4 regions of the Streptomyces sp. DS1-CR2 genome follow, and region 4 is predicted to be linked to each of the others. Evidence: riboswitches for the same ligand, from Rfam matches in the RefSeq annotation. Region 4 holds a riboswitch; each other region holds the start of a gene.
The links. Region 4 has a riboswitch for cyclic di-AMP ahead of ACY0PA_RS30725 (M23 family metallopeptidase). Riboswitches for the same ligand answer to the same signal wherever they lie in the genome.
Positions count from the first base shown of each region.

Region 1 (4,710 bases), 2.1 Mb from region 4:
TTCCGCTGGCTGGACCGGGTCGCGCCCGGGCCCTGGCGGAACCTGCTGTTCTCCTTCGCCTGGGGCGCCTGCGCCGCCGCGCTCATCGCGATCGTCGCCAACAGCTTCGCGACCCACTGGATCGCCACGAACTCGGCCGACCCCGCGAACGCCGACACCCTCGGCGCGACGGTCATAGCGCCCATCGTCGAGGAGTCCGCGAAGGCCTGCGCCGTCCTGCTCATCTTCCTGTTCCGCAGACGGGACTTCACCGGGATCGTCGACGGCGTGGTGATCGCCGGCGTCACCGCCACCGGCTTCGCGTTCACCGAGAACATCCTCTATCTGGGCAACGCCTTCGGCACCGACCAGCTCAACAGCGGCACCGGCATCGCCTCGGTGACCGCCGCCACCTTCTTCGTACGCATCGTCATGTCGCCGTTCGCGCACCCTCTGTTCACGGTGCTCACCGGCATCGGCTTCGGCGTCGCGGCCTGGACCGCGCCCGACCGCGGGCCGGTGCGGCGCGTGTTCCTGCCCCTCGCCGGGCTGCTGCTCGCGATGGGCATGCACGCCACGTGGAACGGCTCGTCGGCGTTCGGCCGGTTCGGATTCTTCGGGGTCTACGCGCTGTTCATGATGCCCGCGTTCGGGCTGCTGACCTGGCTCGCGATCGGAACCCGCCAGCGCGAACTGCGCACGGTGCGCTCCGAGCTGCCCGCGTACGCGGCGGCCGGCTGGGTCGGACCGGCCGAGCCGTTCGCCCTCGGCTCGATGCGCGCCCGCCGCCTGGCCCGCGAGTTCGCGCAGCACCACGGCGGCAAGGAGACGGCCAGGGCCGTCGCCCAGTACCAGCAGTACGCGACCTCACTCGCGCTCCTGCGCCACCGCGGGCGGCGCGGCCGGGCCGGGGCGGACTATGTCGTACGGGAGCGGGAGCTGCTCGACGAGCTGTGGGCGCGGCGCCACGCGGCCCGCCCCGCCCTCGCCTACGCGTCCCGCGCCACCGCGCCGCCCGTGTGGGTGCCGCCGATGTACGCGGGGCCGGTGCACGCGGGGCCGGTGCACGCGGGGCCCGGCGCCCAGTTCCCCGCGCACAGCGCCCACAACGCGTACAACCCGTACCGCTACTGAGAACGCCTCAGGCGGACGCCTCCGTGAGCTTCGAGAGCTCCGCGTCCGTCAGCTCCAGGTCGGCCATGGCCACCAGCGCCGGCAGCTGCTCCACGGTGCGGGCGGACGCGATCGGTGCGGCCACCGTCGGGCGGGACGCGAGCCAGGCGAGGGCGACCGTCGCGACCTGGGCGCCGTGCGCCTGCGCCACCTCGTCGAGGGCCTTGAGGACGCGCACACCGCGCTCGGTCTGCAGGTGCTGACCCGCGCCCGCGGCCCGCGGGCTGTCGACCTCGGTGCCCGGCCGGTACTTGCCCGTCAGGAACCCGGACGCCAGGGCGTAGTACGGGACGGCGGCGAGGCCGCCGCGGGAGGCCACCTCCTGGAGCCCGCCCTCGTAGGTGTCGCGCGAGACGAGGTTGTAGTGCGGCTGGAGCGCCGCGTAGCGGGCGAGGCCCTCGCGGTCGGAGAAGTCCAGCGACTCCTGGAGGCGCTCCGGGGTCAGGTTCGACGCGGCGATGGCGCGCACCTTCCCGGACTTCACCAGCTCGTCGAGGGCGGTGATGATCTCCTCGACCGGCACGGACGGGTCGTCGAAGTGCGTGTAGTAGAGGTCGATGTAGTCCGTGCCGAGGCGGCGCAGGGACTCGTCTGCGGCGGACTTGATGGTGTTCGCGGACAGGCCCTTGAAGTCGGGGTGGGAGCCGACCTTGGTGGCGATGACGACATCGGAGCGGTTGCCGCGCGCGGCAAGCCACTTGCCGATGACGGTCTCGGACTCGCCGCCCTTGTTGCCCGGAACCCACGACGAGTACGCGTCGGCCGTGTCGACGAAGTTGCCGCCGGCGGCGACGTACGCGTCGAGCACGGCGAAGGACTGCGCCTCGTCGGCGGTCCAGCCGAACACGTTGCCGCCGAGGGAGAGCGGGAACACCTCGAGGTCTGACGAGCCAAGCTTGCGAAGAGAAGTCATGGCTTGTTTTAACACCGATACGAAGCAAGATATTCCGGGCATGGCCGACCGGCAGCCCTGACGTCGGGGGGTTGCCGTCAGGACCGCCGGGGTTCGGAGAGTGACGAGCCTTTAGATGGTCAGACCGTTGGTGCGCAGCCACGGCGCGGGGTCGACCCCGGTCGCCTGGCCGCCGGGGTGGACCTCCAGGTGGAGGTGCGGCCCGGTCACGTTGCCGGTGGCGCCGACGCGGCCGATGACGTCGCCGCTGGTCACCTTCTGGCCGGCGCTGACGTTGAGGGACGACTGGTGGCAGTACCAGAGCTCGGTGCCGTCCGGCAGCTCGAGGACGGTGCGGTAGCCGTACGCGCCCGCCCAGCCGGCCTCCTTGACGGTGCCGGAGTGGATCGCCTTCAGCGGCGTACCCGTGGGAGCGGCGAAGTCGAGACCCGTGTGGTAGCCGGAGGACCACATCGAGCCGGGCTGACCGAAGGTGCCGGTGATCGTGTAGGAGGCGACCGGCAGCGTGAAGCTCTTGGCGAGCTCGGCGAGGCGCTCGGCCTCGGCCTTCTTCTTCGCGGCCTCCTCCGCCGCCTTCTTGTCGGCGGCGGCCTTGGCCTGGGCGGCGTCCTGCTCCTTGGCCGCGTCCTCGGCGGCCTTCTTCGCGGCGGCCTCCTCGGCGGCCGCGGCCTCGGCGTCGGCGGCCTGGTTCTGCTGCTGCTCGGCCTGCTGCATGATGCGGGCGCGCAGGGCCTCACCCGCGGTCGCGCCCTGCTCGGCGTCCGCGGTCGTGATGCCGGCGCCGGTCAGCGGGGTCGCGTCGCCGCCGGACGAGTCGTCATCTGCGGAGGCATCGGATATCAGCGCGCCCACGCCGGGCAGCGACTTGGCGTCGGGCAGCGAGTCCTTGACGGCGGAGAGGTCGGGCATCGAGATGTGTACGGGGGGCTTGCCGCCCTGCGCGGTGGCGATGCCGCCCGCGCCGACGGCCGCGATCACGCCGACCCCGAGAACTGTGGAGCTGCGCGCGAGACCGCCGCGCTGCTTGGCTACGCGGTGCCTGCCGCGTACGGGGCGGACGGACTCCTCGGTGGGATTCCACTCGTCCCAGGTCTGCTCGTCCGCTTCGCCGAACTCTTCGTCGATCGGCGCGTAGGAGAACTCTGGGGCAGGCCGGTTGGACGCCACTGGGGCGCGCTCCTTTCCTTCCTTCTCGCCTACCGGGTTAGCTGACGGGTTCGGAGCAGGAAGGTCTCCTACCGACGCCTTCCGCGAGGAAAGACGTCCGATTCACCCCAAGTTGGTGGTTCCCCGGCTCCCTTGCGGGATTAGGCGCGTGCGCACGGAGCCATCTCTTGTGACGGCTGGGACGACCGCGCTGCGTTATCGAACGTTAATAGACACCGGGGCCCGATTCCAAGCCGTTCCGACTGATCGTTAACGCCTTTGGCCTGGACTTATCGGGGCACGAGCGGGCGGAATCGGGCGAGTTGACCGGCCGTCGGAGCGGGCCGCCCATCTGACGGTTTGTCAAATGTTATGCGCAGCGACGTCATTCGACTACGGAAGGTGAAGACGGCGCTCACGGCTGCTTCACTGCTGCTTCACGGCCGCCTCACCGCGAGCAGCGCCATGTCGTCCGTCGTGCCGCCCCCGGTATGCCGGCGGACCTCGGCGGTGAGCGCGGCAAGCAGCGGATCGGGCCCCGAGAACATCCGCCCCGCGAGCCGGGCCGCCGGGTCGTAGAAGGTGCCCTCCGCGTCGCGCGCCTCCGAGAGGCCGTCGGTGTAGAGCAGCAGCGTCGCCCCGGACGGGAACTCCGTCTCGGACGCCCGGTCGGGCCAGCTGCCGAGGCCACCCATCCCGAGCGGCAGCGCGGGCTCCGGCGGCGACAGGACCTTGAGCGCCCCGTCGCCGCCCAGGATCAGGGGTTCCGGATGGCCGCGGTTGATGACCCGTACGAGGCCGTTGCCGTGCGGGATCTCGGCGAGCACGGCCGTGGTGAAACCCTCGAACTCGTCGAGGCCGTTGCGCCGCAGCCCCTCCCGCGCGAGCGCCCGCTCCAGGCGCTGCGCGACCGCCTCCAGGGTCGCCTCCTGTTCGGCCGCCTCCCGGAAGGCGCCGATGACGACGGCCACGGCGGACACCGCGCCCATGCCCTTCCCGCGTACGTCTCCCACGACGAGCCGCACCCCGTGCGGGGTGTCCTGCACCGCGTACAGGTCGCCCCCGATGAAGGCCCCCGCCTGGGCCGCCTCGTAGCGGGCCGCGATCTCCAGGCCGCCGATGCGCTCCGCGGGCTCGGGCAGGACGGCGCGCTGGGCCGCCTCGGCGATCTGGCGCACGGAGGTGAGCTGCTCACTGCCCCGCCGCACGACGCGGTTCATGACACAGGCGAGGACGGCGACGGTGGCGACCGTGACGAGTTCGGTGACGGCGTCGGTGTCGTAACTGCGGGTGTATCTGAGATGCACCCCGAGTACGACGGCGACGGTCGCGAGGCCGGTCAGCAAGGTGCCGCGGGGCGAGAAGAACGGGGCGGCGACCAGCGGGGCGGCGGTGAAGAGGGGCACGCCGGTGAACGTCGACGGCGTGACGTAGTCATAGATCGCCCCGACCACGATGAGCAGCACGACCAGCAGCCGCACGAAGAACCGCGCGCGGGA
Region 1 is NZ_CM147085.1:4,349,037-4,353,746, forward strand. It holds gene ACY0PA_RS20895 (PrsW family intramembrane metalloprotease) at 1-1,113, shown strand, start outside; gene ACY0PA_RS20900 (aldo/keto reductase) at 1,121-2,065, opposite strand; gene ACY0PA_RS20905 (M23 family metallopeptidase) at 2,177-3,232, opposite strand; cyclic di-AMP (ydaO/yuaA leader) riboswitch at 3,244-3,389, opposite strand; gene ACY0PA_RS20910 (PP2C family protein-serine/threonine phosphatase) at 3,649-4,710, opposite strand, start outside.
Region 1: linked by a shared signal. The riboswitch ahead of ACY0PA_RS20905 (M23 family metallopeptidase) and the one ahead of ACY0PA_RS30725 (M23 family metallopeptidase) in region 4 are both predicted to bind cyclic di-AMP.

Region 2 (4,710 bases), 5.7 Mb from region 4:
GCAGTTCGGCGTCGTCGAAGTCGTCCGTGAAGGGTTCGGCGGAGGCGGGCGCGGGCCCGGCCGTCGCGGGCGGGCCGACGACCGGCCAGCCGTTTTCCCAGGTCACCGGCGCGAGGAAGGTCTCGCGGCCGAGCACGTGCCAGCCGGGGGTGCCGCCGCGCGGCCGCACCCCGAGGAACACCATCCACCACGTGCCGTCGGCTGCCTGCACCAGATCGGCGTGCCCGGTGTTCTGGACGGGTTCGTCGGTGCTGCGGTGGGTCAGGACCGGATTGGCCGGACAAGGTTCGAAGGGGCCGGTGGGCGCGGGGCCGCGGGCCACGGAGACGGCATGCCCGCGCTCGGTGCCGCCCTCGGCGATCAGCAGGTACCAGTAGTCACCTACGTGGTACAGGTGCGGCGCCTCCGGGGCCTTGGCGCCCGGTGTGCCGGACCACAGCGGGCGCGGCTCGCCGAACGTCTCGCCGGTGTACGGGTCGATACGGACCTGGGAGATCCCGGCGACCGTGACCCAGCACGCGCCGTCCTCGTCCCAGGCGAGATCCGGATCGATGCCCGGTACGCCGGGCAGCGGGACCGGGTCCGACCAGCGGCCCGCCGGGTCGGTCGCGGAGACGAGCAGATTGCCGCCGCCCAGGCTCACATTGGTGACGACCAGCCAGAAGCGGCCGTCGTGGTGGCGCAGTGTCGGCGCGTAGATCCCGGCGGAGGAGGGTGTGTCCCAGGGCAGCCGCAACTGGCCGGGCCGGTCGAGGACGTTGCCGATCTGCCGCCAGTGCACCAGGTCGCGACTGTGGAAGAGCGGCACCCCGGGGACGTACTCGAAGCTCGAGCACGCGAGGTAGTAGTCGTCGCCGACGCGGCAGACGCTGGGGTCCGGGTGGAACCCGGGGATGACCGGGTGTGGGTCTGCCATGCTGTCTCTCTCCGTGATGTCGAAGCGCTTCGATTCGCGGGGAGGATATGCACCGGGGTGATGGCGCGCAAGGGGTTGGACAGGACGCAAAATGGCCCTGAAGTCCCTTCATGCTTACGGGACTTCAGGGCCATGGCATCATCGATGCGCTTCAACTGGCAGTCGTCGGGCTTCCGTTCGGGCCCAGGAGGTCCTCCTTGTAAGGCACGCAAGCGCGCAAGCGTGGTCTGCCTGCGACGACTGCGAGCCTCATGGTGGAACCGGCTGTCAGTACGCGCCGTTCACGTTGTCGATCGAGCCGTACTTGTCGGCCGCGTAGTTGCAGGCGGCGGTGATGTTGGCGACCGGGTCGTAGCTGTTCATCGACGTGCCGGGCACGTGGTACGCGGTGAACGTGGGGTCGATGACCTGCAGGAGCCCCTTGGACGGGGTTCCTGCGACAGCGTTGGAGTCCCAGTTGTTGATGGCCAGCGGGTTGCCGGAGGACTCGCGCATGATGTTGCGGTGGATGCCCTCGTAGGAGCCGGGAATGTTGTGCTTGGCCATGATGTCGAGCGACTCCTTGATCCAGCCGTCGAGGTCGTTCGTGTAGGACTTCTTCGCCGGGGCGGCGGCGAGCGTGGTCCGGTTCTCGGAGCGGTCGGCCCGCTCGGCGGACGCCCTGGTGGCTGCGGGCTTGGCCGGGCTCTTCTTGCCGAGCGTGAGCTTGACACCGGGGTGGATCAGCCCCGGGTTGTCACCGAGGGCGGCTCGGTTGTCCTGGTACAGCTTCTTCCAGCCGCCGCTCAGAGAGTGCTCTCGGGCGATCTTGACGAGGGAGTCGCCCGCGGCGACGACGTACGTCGTGGGGGCCGCGGCGCTCTTTGCGGCCGGGGCGGCCTGCGCTGCGCCGGCGCTGGTCGCGCCGAGCACCGGGAGAGCGAGCACAGCTGCGCCCGTGCCTGCGGCGGCGATTCCCCGGGTGAACGAGATGGACTTGGGGCGGCGGTGCTTTCCCTTTGAGGGCATGTCGTGTTCCTCTCCGTCGCCTGCGAGGTGAGCTGTCGGGTTCGGACGGGAGATGTCCGGTCGCACTGCGAATGCGACTTCACCCCGAGCCGTTCCGGAAACCAGATCGGCGGCTTACCTGGGTCCCCCGCTCCTGCCGTGCGTAACCGAGTGGATGGGAGGGAATCCGGATAGCGGCAGGATTCGGCGTTCCATCCGGATTGACGGCGACATTAGGCGAGAAGGAGCCGACAGAACAAGACCAGAATTCCGAGAACGGAATGTGAGATCCCTGCCTCGGGCGACCAGAACCCGCCGCTCTCTTTGATCGAAAAGCCCAACCCGCTTTGCGTAGAAGGGAAGTGGGTTCAGCAGAGCTCGGGGCCCGCGTCCGGCCGTGTGACACGGTTCACTGAATGCCGATGCGGGTTGGAATGACGGTCGACGGTGTATCAGAGTGCGATATTTCGCATCAATACCTCGTGATAGAGGCAGAGCTTCGCTTACACCGCTAATAATGCGAAAGGGCAACTTCTCACGCAAAGACGGACATAGCGTCGTGTCGCTTTTGGTACTGTATGCGGCATATCGCCATTAATGCTGGCGCGGTCGCGCGGACCGACGGACGTCCCCGCTGCACGGTTCATGAGCGGGTGCCGATCGGGATGGCGCCTGAGTGTGGCCTTGTGCGGTTTGGCTCAGGGATCGACTGAGGTGAGGTCGACGGGCTCCATCATCGGAGTGCCCTTCCCGCCGGCCCGCCGGCCCGCTGGCCTGCTGGCCTCCCGGGATACCCGGGGGCGGGACAGGTGAGGGCTCCGATGCTGCCCCCGGAGATCTTGCCGGCTCAGGATGCGCGTGAGCTCAGAAGACGGTCTGCATGTGATGGGGATTCAGTTGCCGATCGTCACTGGTATGCCAGTGAAGGTCCCCGGCCTGGACCGGGAGGAGGCTGCTGAAATCCTCTGCCGACTCCGGTTTTCCGGGCAGGTATCTCTCTGCGTGGGAGGCCTGGTTAATCCCGGGCCTCAGTGGTCGACTGGACGAGGGACGGGAACTCCGCACGCACCTGCGTCAGGGCGGACACGAACCGAAGGTCCGCCGCGAAGAAGCGCAGGAATAGGGGCAGTTACTCGGCCGCATGGAACATGACGGCAATGCCGGAGTTGCGGCGCCGGTGCAGACAGAGCGGGAACTCGGCTGGGCGCGCGACTAAAGGCTGTTCCGACATGATCCGCGAGTTCGTGAGGTCCGGTCGTCTGTCGCTGGGCGGGTGCTCTATTCGGCAAGGCCGAGGTCGTGCAGTGAGCAGGGCGCGGTGTACGCCTTTTCCTTTGATTCGCCAGTCACGCGAGCGGGATATTTCAGCCCTACATCCGAGCGAAGGCGTGCTGGACGCGAGCGCGAACGCGCTTATGGGAGCGGCTCGTTCCTGCTTCCCGGCAGGAAACGCCGCGTTGTGGTGAGCCGTGGGACGGGCCGCTTCCTCGGCTCTGGTTGTGCGGTGGGCTGACGGGACGCGGGCGGCTGGTGCCGGGGTGTGCGGGCGTTCGCGGCGTGCGCGGCATCTGACCGTCGCCAGGGCGGGATGGTCCGTTTCCCTGCGGGTGCCGCTACCGGTGTTCCGGGTTTTCGTAGTCGTGGCGGCAGCCGGCGTCCCAGGCGGTGCGCTGGTTGCCGTAGGCGGGGATGCCACCGAGATCTTTCAATGCCCGGGCCAGGTGCAGCAGGTTCCAGGTCATGAAGGTGGTGTTGCGGTTGGTGAAGTCGTTTTCGGGGCCGCCGGAACCCGGGTCGAGGTAGGAGGGGCCGGGGCCGGCCTCACCGATCCATCCGGCGTCGGCCTGGGGAGGGATGGTGTAACCCAGGTGTTGCAGGCTGTAGAGGACATTCATCGCGCAGTGTTTGACACCGTCCTCATTGCCGGTGATCAGGCAGCCGCCGACGCGGCCGTAATAGGCGTACTGTCCTGCGTCGTTGAGAAGACTGGAACAGGCGTAGAGGCGTTCGATCACCCGCTTCGTCACGGAGCTGTTGTCGCCCAGCCAGATCGGGCCGGCCAGCACGAGGATGTCGGCGGCCATGACCTGACGGTAGAGGTCCGGCCAGGTGTCGGTCTCCCAGCTGTGCTCCGTCATGTCGGGCCACACGCCCGTGGCGATGTCGTGGTCGACGGCCCGGACGACGTCGACGTGAACTCCCTGGGCTTCCATGATGGCGGTGCTGCGGTCGATCAGGCCCTGGGTGTTGCTCGTCTCCGGCGAGCGTTTGAGAGTGCAGTTGAAGACCAGCGCCCGCAGGTCGTCGTACCGGGCCGGAGGTGCGTCGGTGGCGGGTGACGAAGCGGTCATACGGTCCTCCCAGAGCTCTGTCGCCACCTGGTGCGCGGTGACTTGTCCACTTTGCCCAGCGTGGGGCCCGGCTGACGGCAGCCGCCACAGCGGAGCCTCCGAATGGCCCTGGTGGTCTGCACATGCGGTCGGAGTACATGTCCCCTCCGGCTCGTCGCCGAGCGGAAAGCTGGGGGTGGGGAGGTGCGGCGAATGGACGTCGAGCTCGGGCTCAAGCAGCTCGTGCGCGCGGGCCCGACGGCGCTGCGTCTCGGGCCACTCCTTCAGGACCTCTCGGCGCCGTCGTCGCCCCGCTCGGTGAGGACGATCCTGGTCTCCGGCATGCCGCTTAGACATGCTCCTCGGCTGGAGCCTGAGGATTCTGGTGGAGCCTGAGGATTCTGGCCGTCCCGTGCTGGTCGAGGTGCAGCTACGTGGTACGGCTTCCGGTACGCCGCAGGCCCTCCGCCCAGTAGG
Region 2 is NZ_CM147085.1:745,027-749,736, reverse strand. It holds partial or broken gene ACY0PA_RS03710 (glycoside hydrolase family 43 protein) at 1-916, opposite strand, end outside; gene ACY0PA_RS03705 (transglycosylase SLT domain-containing protein) at 1,184-1,924, opposite strand; cyclic di-AMP (ydaO/yuaA leader) riboswitch at 1,927-2,083, opposite strand; gene ACY0PA_RS03700 (flavodoxin family protein) at 3,517-4,254, opposite strand; gene ACY0PA_RS03695 (nuclear transport factor 2 family protein) at 4,664-4,710, opposite strand, start outside.
Region 2: linked by a shared signal. The riboswitch ahead of ACY0PA_RS03705 (transglycosylase SLT domain-containing protein) and the one ahead of ACY0PA_RS30725 (M23 family metallopeptidase) in region 4 are both predicted to bind cyclic di-AMP.

Region 3 (4,710 bases), 2.6 Mb from region 4:
CCCGGCTACGCGGCGGTCGGCTGGTTCGGGTGAGGCGATGGAATGCGCCTGAACCTGCCGATTTGCGCTGGCGCGGCGGGCTCATCATGCGGGGATTGCGCACACTTCCGGTCGAGTTCGCGCCGCATCAGGAAGGCCCGGACGAAGCCTCATAACTGACGGTCCGTCAAGACTGTGACTTTCACGTGATCTCCGCTGCATCGACTTGTGACAAGCGTTCGACTCCCGCTACGTTCACCAGTCATCGCGGCACCACCCGCCGCAGGATTCCCCGAGCCACCGAAAGGCGCCTCCATGCTCACCGGGAACGGTCGTCACCGTCGCCCCCGCCAGGCTCCCGCGCTCATCGTCGCCGCGGGAGTGGCCGGCTCCGCCATCGCGATCCCTCTGCTCGGCGCGACCAGCGCGAGCGCCGCGTCGACGGCCACATGGGACAAGCTCGCCGAGTGTGAGAGCGGCGGCTCCTGGAGCGCCGATCCGGGCAACGGCTATTACGGCGGGCTCCAGTTCTCCCAGGAGATCTGGGAGAACTACGGCGGCCTCGACTTCGCGCCGCGCGCGGACCAGGCCAGCCGCTCTCAGCAGATCGCCGTCGCCGAGAAGGTCCTCGCCGACCAGGGCCCGAGGGCATGGCCGGTCTGCTCGGTCACCTCGGGGCTCACGGCGGACGACGCGGCGGCCAAGGTTGATCCCGGGGCGGCCCTGCCGACCCCGTCCGCGTCCGCCGGCGACTCCGGCAGCGACGACGCGGCGGACGGCGACACCGCGAAGGACGACGCGAGCGACGAGCCGGCGGACTCCGCGACCTCGGGCGCGGAGGACGACTCCCGAGAGAAGAATCACGACACCTCGGGTGATACCGCAGGCAACGCCTCGGATGGTGCCGAGGGTGACAAGTCCGGCCGGGACGGCTCGACTTCGACCCCCGCGACGCCCTCGCCGGAGACCTCCGACGGCTCGGACGCGGCCACCCCGCCCGCCTCCGGCCGACACCGCGGCGACGCCGCCGCGGACGACGCCGCGGGCTCCTCGCGTGCCGACGACGGCTCGGGCCGCCACGCCTCGCGCGGCGACGAAAGCGGACGTAAGCAAGCGAATCAGGATGAAGACGCCTACACCGTGCGCGCCGGCGACAACCTCTGGGACATCGCCGACACCCATGACGTGGACGGCGGATGGGCCGCTCTGTATGCCGAGAACAAGAAGACGGTGGGTGCCGACCCGGACCTCATCCTTCCTGGTCAGAGTCTGGATCTTGGGCTCGAATCGGGCGAAAAGTAGCGGCAGTTCGGGCTGAATGTCCGCTTTAGCGAGAGTGAGAGATGGGTCTCAAAGGCCCTGATCGTCTTTGAAATTCCGGCGATCCACTGCTTACGGTCATCACCGCTCGCCACAGCGGGCCCCGTCGGATGTCACGCCGAATCCTGCCAATGTCCGTACGGGAACAGTCGTCGCGTAAGCGCCGTAGGCAGGAGCGGGGGACCCAAGGTAAGTGCCGGCCCCGGCCGTTGAGAGACGGCCGAACGACCGGCTTGGGGTGAAGTCGCACGCAGGACGTGCGACCGGGCACTCATCCGGCCCGAACCCGACAGCTCACCTCGTAGGCGTCGGTGAGGGGATCTCTCGATGCTGTTTTCCAGCAAGGGCAAGCACCGCCGCCCGACTGCCATTCAGCGGTCTGTTCGCGTCGCCACGCTCGCCGGTGTCGCCGGTGCCGCTGTCGCCGTCCCGCTGATGGGTGCCACCGGCGCCTCCGCCGCCACCGCCTCCGAGTGGGACGCGGTCGCGCAGTGCGAGGCCGGCGGCAACTGGTCGATCAACACGGGCAACGGCTACTACGGCGGCCTCCAGTTCTCCTCGTCCACGTGGGCCGCGTACGGCGGCACCGCGTACGCCTCCACCGCCGACAAGGCCTCCAAGGCGCAGCAGATAGCCGTCGCCGAGAAGGTCCTGGCCAGCCAGGGCAAGGGTGCCTGGCCGAGCTGCGGCGTGGGCCTGTCCGCCGCCTCGACCGGCTCCGCCCCGGCCGCCACCCCGCAGCCGGAGCGCAAGGCCGAGCAGCCGACCACCCGCAGCCAGGAGCGCACGACGCCTGCCGCGAAGCAGGAGTCGAAGAAGACCGTCGAGACCCCGACCGGCAAGAAGGTCAAGAAGGGTGACGGCGAGTACAAGGTGAAGGCCGGTGACACGCTCAGCACCATCGCCGAGGCGCACGACACCAAGGGCGGCTGGGCGAAGCTCTTCAAGCTGAACAAGGACATCGTCGAGGACGCCGACCTGATCTACCCGGGCCAGCAGCTCCACCTCAAGTAAGCAGGAGAGGAGCAGCGGCCCCCAGGCCGCTCGGGTACCGGCTTTCGGCGGACGGCCGGTACCACGCCAGGTTTCCCCCAAGGACTCCCCGCCCCGGGTGCGCATTCCCCCGTCGCGCCCGGGGCGGGGCTCTGGTGTGTGAGGGGTCCTGGGCTTTCGTCCGTTGTCGGCCGGGATTTTTTGTTCCGTTCGGAAACAATTCGCTCTCGGTTTTGTCCACGGGCCGGTCGGTCGGCTGGCCGATGCCCGGAGCCGGATAGGCTCACGTGTTGCCGGACCATGCGGCCCGGCGTAGTTGCGTCACATCCCAGAAGGAGATGCTCGTGCCGTCCATCGACGTCGTCGTAGCCCGGGAAATCCTGGACTCCCGAGGCAACCCCACGGTCGAGGTCGAGGTCGGCCTCGACGACGGCAGCACCGGTCGTGCCGCTGTCCCGTCCGGTGCGTCCACCGGCGCGTTCGAGGCCATCGAACTCCGCGACGGTGACCCGAACCGCTACCAGGGCAAGGGTGTCGAGAAGGCCGTCCTCGCCGTCATCGAGCAGATCGGCCCGGAGCTCGTCGGCTACGACGCCACCGAGCAGCGCCTGATCGACCAGGCGATGTTCGACCTGGACGCCACCGACAACAAGGGCTCGCTCGGCGCCAACGCCATTCTCGGCGTCTCCCTCGCCGTCGCGCACGCCGCCTCCGAGGCCAGCGACCTGCCGCTGTTCCGCTACCTCGGCGGCCCGAACGCGCACCTGCTGCCCGTCCCGATGATGAACATCCTCAACGGTGGGTCGCACGCCGACTCCAACGTCGACATCCAGGAGTTCATGATCGCGCCGATCGGCGCGGAGTCCTTCTCCGAGGCCCTTCGCTGGGGCGCCGAGGTCTATCACACCCTCAAGAAGGTGCTGAAGACCAAGGGCCTGTCCACCGGCCTGGGCGACGAGGGCGGCTTCGCCCCGAACCTGGAGTCGAACCGTGCCGCGCTCGACCTCATCATCGAGGCCATCAAGCAGGCCGGTTACGTCCCCGGCGAGCAGATCGCGCTCGCGCTCGACGTCGCCGCGTCCGAGTTCTACAAGGACGGCCTGTACGAGTTCGAGGGCAAGTCCCGCTCGGCCGCCGAGATGACCGAGTACTACGAGGAGCTCGTCTCCGCATACCCGCTGGTCTCCATCGAGGACCCGCTGTACGAGGACGACTGGGCCGGCTGGAAGGTCATCACCGACAAGCTGGGCGACAAGGTCCAGATCGTCGGCGACGACCTCTTCGTCACCAACCCGGAGCGCCTGGCCCGCGGCATCGAGGAGGGCTCCGCCAACGCCCTGCTCGTCAAGGTCAACCAGATCGGTTCGCTGACCGAGACCCTGGACGCCGTCGAGATGGCCCAGCGCAACGGCTTCAAGTGCATGATGTCCCACCGCTCCGGCGAGACCGAGGACGTCACCATCGCCGACCTCGCCGTCGCGGTGAACTGCGGCCAGATCAAGACCGGCGCCCCGGCCCGCTCGGACCGCGTCGCCAAGTACAACCAGCTCCTGCGCATCGAGGAGATCCTCGACGACGCCGCGGTCTACGCCGGCCGCAGCGCGTTTCCCCGCTTCAAGGGCTGACGCCCTGCGCTCGGCGGCCCCCGCTTCAAGGGCTGAGCCACACAGGCTTCGGTAGAAGCGTCGTACGTACGTCCCCGCACCCGGTCCCGTACCGTGTGCGGGGACGTACGCACGTAAAGGGGAGGCGCGAAGATGGCCGGGAGAGTCCGGGACAGGGACCGTGACCGGTTCTCCACCGCGACCCGGCTGCGTCTGCTCGGCGAGCAGACCGCCGAGCGCGTCTACCGCTCCCAGACCAGACGCCAGGCCCGCCGCTCCCGCCTCACCGGCCGCGCGGCACTCCTGGCCCTCGTCCTGTGCACCCTGGTCGTCGCGCTCGCGTACCCCATAAGGCAGTACGTCACCCAGCGCGGGGAGATCGCCGACCTCCAGCGCCAGCAGCAGGAGGCCCAGAGCAGGGTCGACAGGCTGCGCGACGAGAAGGCACGCTGGCAGGACGACTCGTACGCGGAGCAGCGGATCCGCGAGCGGCTCCACCTGGTGATGCCGGGCGAGACCGGCTACATCGCGCGCGACCCCGACGCGGCGAAGCGCACCCGCTCCGAGCAGGGCGCGACGGGCCGGCCCTGGTACTCGAACGTCTGGGACGGCGTCGACAAGGCCGACCGCCCCGACAACTGACCCGTCCCACCAACGCCCGAAGCCCAAGCCCCAAGCCTCAAGCCCGAACCCGTAGTACCCCCACCGAAGTTCACTGAAGGAAAGCCCCCAGGCATGGACACGCCCCCGCCCCAGACCGAGCCGACCACGCCCACGGACGCCGACATCCAGGCGTTCAAGGAGCAGCTCGGCC
Region 3 is NZ_CM147085.1:3,872,543-3,877,252, reverse strand. It holds gene ACY0PA_RS18730 (transglycosylase family protein) at 295-1,281, shown strand; cyclic di-AMP (ydaO/yuaA leader) riboswitch at 1,451-1,622, shown strand; gene ACY0PA_RS18725 (transglycosylase family protein) at 1,627-2,313, shown strand; gene eno (phosphopyruvate hydratase) at 2,631-3,917, shown strand; gene ACY0PA_RS18715 (FtsB family cell division protein) at 4,050-4,538, shown strand; gene ACY0PA_RS18710 (DUF501 domain-containing protein) at 4,632-4,710, shown strand, end outside.
Region 3: linked by a shared signal. The riboswitch ahead of ACY0PA_RS18725 (transglycosylase family protein) and the one ahead of ACY0PA_RS30725 (M23 family metallopeptidase) in region 4 are both predicted to bind cyclic di-AMP.

Region 4 (4,710 bases):
ACCTGCGTCCCGACAACCGCGCGGTGCTCGTCTACGAGCCCACGGCCCCCGAAGAGGCCGATGAGACCGCCGAAGCGTCCCTCACGGACGAGGTCGCGGACAAGACCGTCGGCGGGACCGCAGACACCATCGGGACCGCAGACAAGGAGGCCGGCAAGTGACCGAGCTCGCGACCATGGACTTCCACCCGCAGCCCCAGGCCGGGACCGCCAGGCCGTGGGCCTTCCCGGCGCCCGAGCGCGGCACCCTCGACAACGGCCTGACGGTGCTGCGCTGCCACCGCCCGGGCCAGCAGGTCGTCGCGGTCGAGATCAACCTCGAAGCGCCCCTGGAGGCCGAGCCCGCCGGGCTCGACGGCGTCGCCACCATCATGGCGAGGGCCTTCTCCGAAGGCACCGACAAGCTGGCCGCCGAGGAGTTCGCCGCCGAGCTGGAGCGCTGCGGCGCGACGCTCGACGCGCACGCCGACCACCCCGGCGTACGGGTCTCCCTGGAGGTGCCCGTCTCCCGCCTGCCGAAGGCGCTCGGCCTGCTAGCCGACGCCCTCAGGGCGCCCGCGTTCGCGGACAGCGAGATCGAACGCCTCGTGCGCAACCGCCTCGACGAGATCCCGCACGAGACGGCGAACCCGGGCCGCCGCGCCGCCAAGGAGCTCTCGAAGCAGCTCTTCCCGGCCACCGCGCGCATGTCCCGCCCGCGCCAGGGCACCGAGGAGACCGTCACGGCCATCGACGCGGCGGCCGTACGTGCCTTCTACGACCGGCACGTGCGTCCCGCCACGGCCACCGCGGTCGTCGTGGGCGACCTCGCGGGCATCGACCTCGACGCCCTCCTCGCGGACACGCTGGGCGCCTGGACGGGGAACACGGCGGAGCCGCGCCCCGTACCGCCCGTCACGGCCGACGACACCGGCAGGGTCGTCATCGTCGACCGGCCGGGCGCGGTACAGACGCAGATCCTGATCGGCCGCATCGGCGCGGACAAGCACGACCGGGTGTGGCCGGCGCAGGTGCTCGGCACGTACTGCCTGGGCGGCACCCTCACCTCCCGCCTGGACCGCGTCCTGCGCGAGGAGAAGGGTTACACCTACGGCGTGCGGGCGTTCGCCCAGGTGCTGCGCTCGGCGCCGGACGGGACGGGCGCCGCGATGCTCGCCATCAGCGGCTCCGTGGACACGCCGAACACGGGTCCGGCGCTCGACGACCTCTGGAAGGTGCTGCGCACGCTCGCGGCGGAGGGCCTCACCGACGCCGAACGGGACGTGGCTGTACAGAACTTGGTGGGCGTCGCCCCGCTCAAGTTCGAGACCGCCGCGGCCGTCGCGGGGACGCTCGCCGACCAGGTCGAGCAGCACCTGCCGGACGACTTCCAGGCGGAGGTGTACCGGCGGCTCGCCGCGACGGGCACCGTGGAGGCCACTGCGGCTGTCGTGAACGCCTTCCCGATGGACCGTCTGGTGACGGTGCTCGTCGGTGACGCCGCGCAGATCGAGGAGCCCGTGAGGGCGCTCGGGATCGGAGAGGTGACCGTCGTCACGGGCTGACCGTGACCGGTGTGCAACGAGGGGCCCCGGTGGGCGAGATGACCACCGGGGCCCTTGTTTGTCCGAATTGAACCAGTGGTTGCCTGTCTGCCCTGTGGCATGCGCTACAAAAGCCCGGTTCCGTTTGTTGATTGAAAGTTGCCCCGCTTAGCGTCGGTCCGGCTGTCCGCCAGACGTACGCCGCACCCGTGGCACCGGACAGTCATCGCCGAGTCCCCCAAGGCGCGAGCCGGGGGAGCCGGGGACCCACCGTCCCTGGGGTGAATCGGACGCCCTTCCCTGAAGGGGGTCCGTAGGAGACCTTCCTGCTCCGAACCCGTCAGCTAACCCGGTAGGCGAGAAGGAAGGAAAGGATCAGCCACCCCATGGCGTTCACCCGTGCCACCGGGAAGCACCGTCGCCCCAGCCGTCTCACGCGCACCACCGCGCAGGTCGCCGGCGTCGCCGCGCTCACCACGACCGGTGTCATCGGAGGCCTCGCCGCCCCCGCGCTCGCCGCCGACGACGCGTCTCTTGAGCAGACCGGCCTGACCAAGGCCATCTCCATCGGTGACTCCCTCGCGGAGCAGATCGACGCGCAGGCCGCCGCCCAGCAGCAGGCCGCCGACGAGGCCGCCGCGAAGAAGAAGGCCGAGGCCGCGGCCAAGAAGAAGGCCGAGGAGGACCGGCGCGAGGCCGCCGCCAAGGCCAAGGCCGAGCGCGAGGCCAAGGAGCGCGCCGCCCGTGCCGCCGAGCGCAAGCGCCTGAACGCGTTCGTCATTCCGGTCACCGGCTCGTACGTGTCCACCGCGTACAAGGCCAGCAGCGGCCTGTGGTCCTCCGGCAGTCACACCGGCATCGACTTCCACGCCGCCAGCGGCACCTCGGTCCACGCGGTGGGCGCGGGCACGGTCGTGGAGGCCGGCTGGGGCGGCGCCTACGGCAACAACATCGTCATCAAGATGAACGACGGTACGTACACGCAGTACGGCCACCTGTCGTCCATCGGTGTCTCCGTCGGCCAGACGGTCACCCCGGGGCAGCAGATAGGCCTCTCCGGAGCGACCGGCAACGTCACGGGCCCGCACCTCCACTTCGAGGCGCGCACTAGCCCCGAGTACGGCTCGGACATCGACCCCGTCGCGTACCTGCGCTCCCACGGCGTGAACGTCTGACCTTCGTCGCGTACCTCGCGAGGACGCACCGAATGCCCCGGCTCGCTGAGCCGGGGCATTCGTCGTTCCCGGACCCGCCTGTTCCTGACGCCGGTGTCCAAAAAATATCCATGGATTACGGCCTGCCGTCGGAAATTCGCGCCCGCTGGAATAGAGTCGCTGGACAGGCGAGCTGAACAGACGTCAATCGCGCTGTACGGGCGACTATCGACCGCGTTTCGCGGGGATTAAGGCGGAGGTCGGGGCATGCGCATTCCGGCGCACTCGGTATGCACGGCGATCCGCGACGACATCGTCTCCGGTGTCTACGAGCGCGGCGGCAGACTCACCGAGGAGGTGCTCGCCCGCCGCTACGGCGTCTCGCGCGTCCCCGTGCGCGAGGCGTTGCGCACTCTGGAGGCCGAGGGCTTCGTCGTCACCCGCAGGCACGCGGGCGCGTGCGTCGCCGAACCCTCCGCGCAGGAGGCGGCGGACCAGCTGGAGATCCGCATGCTCCTCGAACCGCTCGCGGCGGCCCGCGCCGCGCAGCGCCGCACCGAGGCGCACCTGAAGGTCCTGCGAGGCCTGGTCAGGCTCGGTCAGGAGCGCTCCAGGCGAGGTCAGAGCGAGGATCTGCGCTCGCTGGGCAGCTGGTTCCACGAGACGCTGGCGCAGGCGTCCGGCAGCCCGGGGCTGACCACGATGCTCACCCAGCTCCGCCACAAGATCGCGTGGATGTACACCGTCGAGCAGCCCGCGCGGCCCGCCGACTCCTGGGCCGAGCACGGGGCGATCGTCGACGCCGTGGCGCGCGGTGACGCGGAGCGCGCGCGGGCGCTCACGGCCCAGCACACGGAGCGCGCCTCGGCCGCTCACCGCTTGCGCGCCCCCCGCCCGGGTGGCCGTGTGAGGACTTCGCAACCTCCCGTCAACACGGTGGGGCTTCAGCATTAACAGAGGCGCCGTATACAAAGAGGGCGGCCCATTTCCAGGGGCTCTGTTTCCGATGCCCCGGAATTCTGAGAACAGAGCCGCAGAAAGCAAAAGGGTCTGCTCGGAAAACCGAACAGACCCTTTATGTGGCGCGATCTTCTGTGAGCAGGAGACGGCGCCCAAGAATCGAGAGACCCGGTACCGGGGCCCCTTACTAGACGGTCTCGGGAAGCTCCTCGAGCCCCTCGGCGACCAGCTTGGCCAGACGGTCGAGCGCGATGTCCGCACCCTCGACGTCGGAGGCCAGGACGATCTCCTCGCCGCCGCCGGCGCCCAGGCCGAGCACCGCGAGCATGGAGGCGGCGTTGACGGGGTTGCCGTCGACCTTGGCGATCGTCACGGGGACGCCGGCCGCCGTGGCCGCGCGGACGAAGATGGAGGCGGGGCGGGCGTGAAGGCCCTCGGCCCAGCCGACGTTGACGCGGCGCTCAGCCATGTGATGCTGCCCTTCAGGATTCTCACGGTTGTCTAGACCAGTCTCCCACATCGGTGGGCGTGCCGATGTGAGCCCTGCGTACCGCCCGCACACGCCCGTCGGCCCTCATAGCGTGCCTTCGGCCCGCTCGCGCCGCGACCCGTACGACTGTCACCGCTGCGCCGTACGCTGGCCCTATGCAGACCCCGTCGGACCGGCACGCATACCCCGCCCACTGGGAAGCAGACGTGGTGCTGCGCGACGGCGGCACCGCGCGCATCAGGCCCATCACCATCGACGACGCCGAGCGGCTCACGAGCTACTACGAGCAGGTCTCCGACGAGTCGAAGTACTACCGCTTCTTCGCGCCGTACCCGCGACTGTCCGCCAAGGACGTCCACCGCTTCACCCATCACGACTACGTGGACCGGGTGGGCCTCGCGGCCACTGTGGGCGGCGAGTTCATCGCGACTGTCCGCTACGACCGCATCAACGCCCAGGGAATGCCCACCTCCGCCCCCGCCGACGAGGCCGAGGTCGCCTTCCTCGTACAGGACGCCCACCAGGGCCGGGGCGTCGCGTCCGCGCTCCTGGAGCACATCGCCGCCGTCGCCCGTGAGCGTGGC
Region 4 is NZ_CM147085.1:6,478,721-6,483,430, forward strand. It holds gene ACY0PA_RS30715 (M16 family metallopeptidase) at 1-161, shown strand, start outside; gene ACY0PA_RS30720 (M16 family metallopeptidase) at 158-1,543, shown strand; cyclic di-AMP (ydaO/yuaA leader) riboswitch at 1,740-1,895, shown strand; gene ACY0PA_RS30725 (M23 family metallopeptidase) at 1,909-2,697, shown strand; gene ACY0PA_RS30730 (GntR family transcriptional regulator) at 2,944-3,630, shown strand; gene ACY0PA_RS30735 (HPr family phosphocarrier protein) at 3,824-4,105, opposite strand; gene ACY0PA_RS30740 (bifunctional acetate--CoA ligase family protein/GNAT family N-acetyltransferase) at 4,282-4,710, shown strand, end outside.